DNA from 2 places in the Paenibacillus tritici genome. Region 2 is predicted to be linked to the other one. Evidence: riboswitches for the same ligand, from Rfam matches in the RefSeq annotation. Region 2 holds a riboswitch; the other holds the start of a gene.
What was found. A riboswitch is a leader RNA that binds a small molecule or an ion and turns the genes downstream of it on or off. The one in region 2 is predicted to bind cyclic di-GMP.

Region 1 (2,206 bases), 1.1 Mb from region 2:
GAAGAATCGGCTGCCGAAGAGCCGGTGCCCTCTGCCACCCCTGACATTGAAGTCGGAGGTAAGATAACCGCCATTATTGAAATCGACAAGATTGATCTGAAGCTGCCTGTCCTGGAGGGTGCCACCAAGAATAATATGAAGCATGCTGCAGCGCATATGAAGGAGACGGCTCCAATCGGCGCGGTGGGCAATGCAGCTATTGCGGCACATAGATCCAGAACTGCAGGGAGATTGTTTAACAGGCTGAATGAAGTCGGCGAGGGGGATACCATTACCATTATTACAAGCGGCCACGAATACAAGTATGTAGTCTATGGTGTATCCATTGTTGAGCCGACCGATGTATCTGTGCTGAAGGGGAAGGATGATGATAAAATTCTAACCCTCATTACCTGTGATCCGCTCGTAGATCCGACCCATAGGCTTATCATCCATGCGAAATTAACCTGACTCTCATAGGATAAGGCGGAGAAAAGGTAGAGAAACATAAAATTTTAGCATATTTTTGTAGTAATCTAGCAATTTAGGTCTTGATAATAGATAGAGATATGGTAAGATATAACTATCAAAGCTAATACACGATAAACGGCAAACCTATCGAAAGGTAGGGACGCAAAGCTACAGGGCCTTCCCGTCATGGATGGCAGCCAGTTACCGAATGAAGAGGCTTTTTTTGTTTGTTCATAATCGGAATCTCTTGTTTTATGGTGGAAGATTGGACAGATAAAGCTTATACGATAACGGCAAACCTATCGAAAGGTAGGGACGCAAAGCTAAAGGGCCTTCCCGTCAGGATGGCAGCCAGCTACCGAAAGGGGTTTTATCCAATGAAAAAGGTTTATTTAATGTTGGTTACACTTTTTGTAATTGTCACTTCCGTGCAGACAGGCACTGCTCAGGCTGCTAACGCCGATGCAAGCTGGTTGAATGTAGGACAGCTGGATCAGGGAGTTATCGGAGTTTCGTACGAGGTTCCTAAGGACAAGAAGATGAAGCTCATGATCACCAAGGATAACAACAGCTACACTTACAACTTATACACTTCCAAGCCGAACGAGACCTTCCCGCTGCAACAAGGAAATGGTTCATATAAGATTTCCGTACTGGAGAACACGATTGGCAACAAATACAAAGTTCTATCTTCCGAAACCGTATCCCTCTCCATGAGTAATGCTAATGCCGTATATTTGAGCTCCGTACAGAATGTGAAGTGGAGTTCTTCCGATAAATCCGTTCAAAAAGCAGCACAGCTTACAAAGGGTCTGACATCAGACGGAGATAAAGTTAAAGCCATCTATAACTACATCGTAGCCAATGTGAAATATGATTACTCCCTGGCTAATAGTGTTACAACCGATTATATTCCGAACAACGATAATACACTGGCTACTAATAAAGGGATCTGCTACGATTATGCATCCTTGTTTGCCACTATGCTTCGCAGCGAAGGTATTCCAACCAAACTGGTTATGGGGAATACAAGCTATGTAACCTCGTACCATGCTTGGAACGAAGTGTTCCTGGACGGCAAATGGGTAACGATTGATACTACAGTGGATGCCGGTCTTGGTAAGAACAGTGCTTCAACAGGTCTGATCAAAGCAGCTAGCAAATATACTGCAGCGAAATTCTACTAAGAATAGACGCTGTAATCTAATAGTATCTTCAGAGAACACCCCGCTTAGACATTGAGCGGGGTTTTTGTTTGAGATAAAGGTTGCTTTTTCATAGAGAGATAGGTTATTATAAATAAGCGTTGTTGGAGCGGTGCGGATTTAGAGAAATTACTTGAATAAGTCATTTCAAAATAAAGCTTGCATTACTCGAACGAACGTGATATATTATAAGAGTTGCTGGTGACGCGGTAAGCGGCGCTGACAACGAGCTTGATCTTTGAAAACTGAACAACGAGTGAGTATCGGAAATCACGAAAGTGAATTCCAAAAAGAGAATGTAAATTCTCGTCAGATGTTTCAAAATGAGCAATCGCTCTTTCTAAATACCAATTTGGAGAGTTTGATCCTGGCTCAGGACGAACGCTGGCGGCATGCCTAATACATGCAAGTCGAGCGGAGTTATGAAGGAGCTTGCTCCGGATTAACTTAGCGGCGGACGGGTGAGTAACACGTAGGCAACCTGCCCTCAAGACTGGGATAACTACCGGAAACGGTAGCTAATACCGGATAATTTCTTTCCTCTCCTGAAG
Region 2 (2,206 bases):
CCGTAGCCCCCGTGCAATCCTCCAGGATCAGACACTCGTACCCGCGGTCATTTGCTTCCCTCATCGTTGTGTGTACGCAGACATCCGTCGTGATTCCGGTCAGAATCAGGTGGGTAATCCCTTTATTCTTCAATATCAGATCCAGGTCTGTAGCATAAAAGCTGCCTTTGCCCGGCTTATCGACAATGTACTCTCCCGGTACAGGTGCCAGTTCATCAATGATCTGCCAGCCGCGCTCACCCCGGACAAGAATCCGTCCCGCCGGTCCTTCCGAACCGATCTCGGCACCGATTTGCTTGCTGCGCCAACGTTTATTGGCCGGCAGATCGGACAAATCCGGCTTATGCCCCTCCCGGGTATGGATCACAGTGAACCCTGGAATCTCCCGGATGCGTGCCAGCAGCCGCGAGATGGGCTGAATTGCTCTTGCTGTTAAAGAGAGGTCATAGCCCATTCTTTCCACGTACCCGCCTGTGCCGCAAAAATCCGTCTGCATGTCGATAATCATCAGTGCCGTCTTCGCCGGGTCCATAGCGCCGTCATAGGGCCAAATGTATGGTGATGCTGAAATTTGCATGGTTCATGCTCCCCTCCCGAGTTTTCTGCTTTGATTAATGTTATGTTTATTAACATAATGACCATCCGTCTTGCTATGTGTTAGATTATATTACAACATTTTTATCGTGTCTTCGTTTTTATTACGAATTAATATACATTTTGTTTGTGTTTAATCACATATATAACATATACATTACACGATTGCCTCTGATTAGGCCCGCCTCCACCCTTGAATACCATTTAGCCCCACGCCAAAAAAGGCCGCCCAAGACAACAGCCTCAGACGCCCTACGCAAATCACGCTATTCAAGATTTAATTATTCACGAATTTCTCCCATAAGCTGTAAACGCTGGGAAACCAGTTTTCTTGAAATTTAATCTATTTCCACTTGTCGAAATAGGGCTGCACATTTTAAGATTTTTGATAAATAGGCATAATATAGTTGAAAAATAGCTCTTTAAGTACTAGAATTAAGCTTGTTTGCAGAAGTTAATGCAACACAGGAACTAGTGATGACTCTTTTTGTCGATTACAGTCGACCAAGCAGAAGGGACTTCAACTATAATATATAGAAGAAACAAATCGCCTCATACAGAGTGTATATCATTGATCTATTTCTAAAGGCAAACTTCCCGAAAGGGCAGGACGCAAAGCCATGGGCCTAAGAACGCCAAGAGTCGCGTTTAGGGTCGCCAGGCTGCCAATAGAGACCACTTAAGCCAGCTCTCACCGGGAAGCCCTCCCAGGCTTTATGATGTTCTTTTTCTGTACGAATGCCATTGATTATACGAAAAAAAGTGAGGTAACGACCATGCCGCAGCAGTTTATCGAACCAAACCGATATGAATTTGTGGAGTCCTTAATGCTTGAACGTAACGGTCTCCTGGATTCATTCTCTGTAGAGGGCCGAGCTTCTGACGGGGCAAATGGAGATAAGAATGGAATCATCCTCGTGCAGAACAACCAGATATTCATCACTCCCCCGCTGCCCGGCGGCGCTCCCGCCCGGATCTCTGCTATTCACCCTGTTGTACTGAAGATCAACTGGAAGACCGTTACAGAACCGACCGAAGTGACCAAGGCAGATTATATTACCTGGGAGATTTGCGAGAAGCCCCAGTATCAGATTACAGTTTCACCCGACAAGCTGAAGGTCTACTTCACTTTATACCGTGCTGAGAAGTACGCCTGGAATCTGGTCAACTGCCCTGCTGCCTTCGAGGCGGTAGTCCGTGCCCAGCCCAACCCGGCGGTGCTGCTGTCCACGCTTACCATAGAACAGATTATCGCCTCACTGGATAACCGCTTCATTCTGCGCAACTTGAATATTCCGGCCCTGTACGCGGAACTGGAGAACCCCACCTACCTTCCTGTCTGCATTGCTGAAGGACGGGCCCCGCTGCCCGGCAAGGCATCCCGGCTGGAATTATTTCTGCCGGAGCATACGCTGCAGGGCAACGGGATGCTCCAGGGATGCTCTGCCAAGGAGCCTCGGGATACCCTGGAGTACCTCCGGTTTCCGGGGGCTCCTTTTGCCTTGGAGGGGGAGGTGTTCGCCCGCAAATTGCCGCCCGAAGAAGGAATCCCCGGCTTCGACACTGATGGAAGAGTGCTGCCTCCACCGCCGCCGCAGGATATTTACGTCGC

Region 1: another riboswitch for cyclic di-GMP. It lies ahead of KDC22_RS03210 (transglutaminase-like domain-containing protein); the one in region 2 lies ahead of KDC22_RS31475 (flagellar assembly protein A).

The regions. Positions count from the first base shown of each region.
Region 1 covers NZ_CP073365.1:724,064-726,269, forward strand. Annotated here, with positions in the region: gene KDC22_RS03205 (class D sortase) at 1-450, shown strand, start outside; cyclic di-GMP riboswitch class I at 578-659, shown strand; cyclic di-GMP riboswitch class I at 733-813, shown strand; gene KDC22_RS03210 (transglutaminase-like domain-containing protein) at 828-1,637, shown strand; rRNA gene KDC22_RS03215 (16S ribosomal RNA) at 2,005-2,206, shown strand, end outside.
Region 2 covers NZ_CP073365.1:7,323,544-7,325,749, forward strand. Annotated here, with positions in the region: gene biuH (biuret amidohydrolase) at 1-577, opposite strand, end outside; cyclic di-GMP riboswitch class I at 1,172-1,264, shown strand; gene KDC22_RS31475 (flagellar assembly protein A) at 1,311-2,206, shown strand, end outside.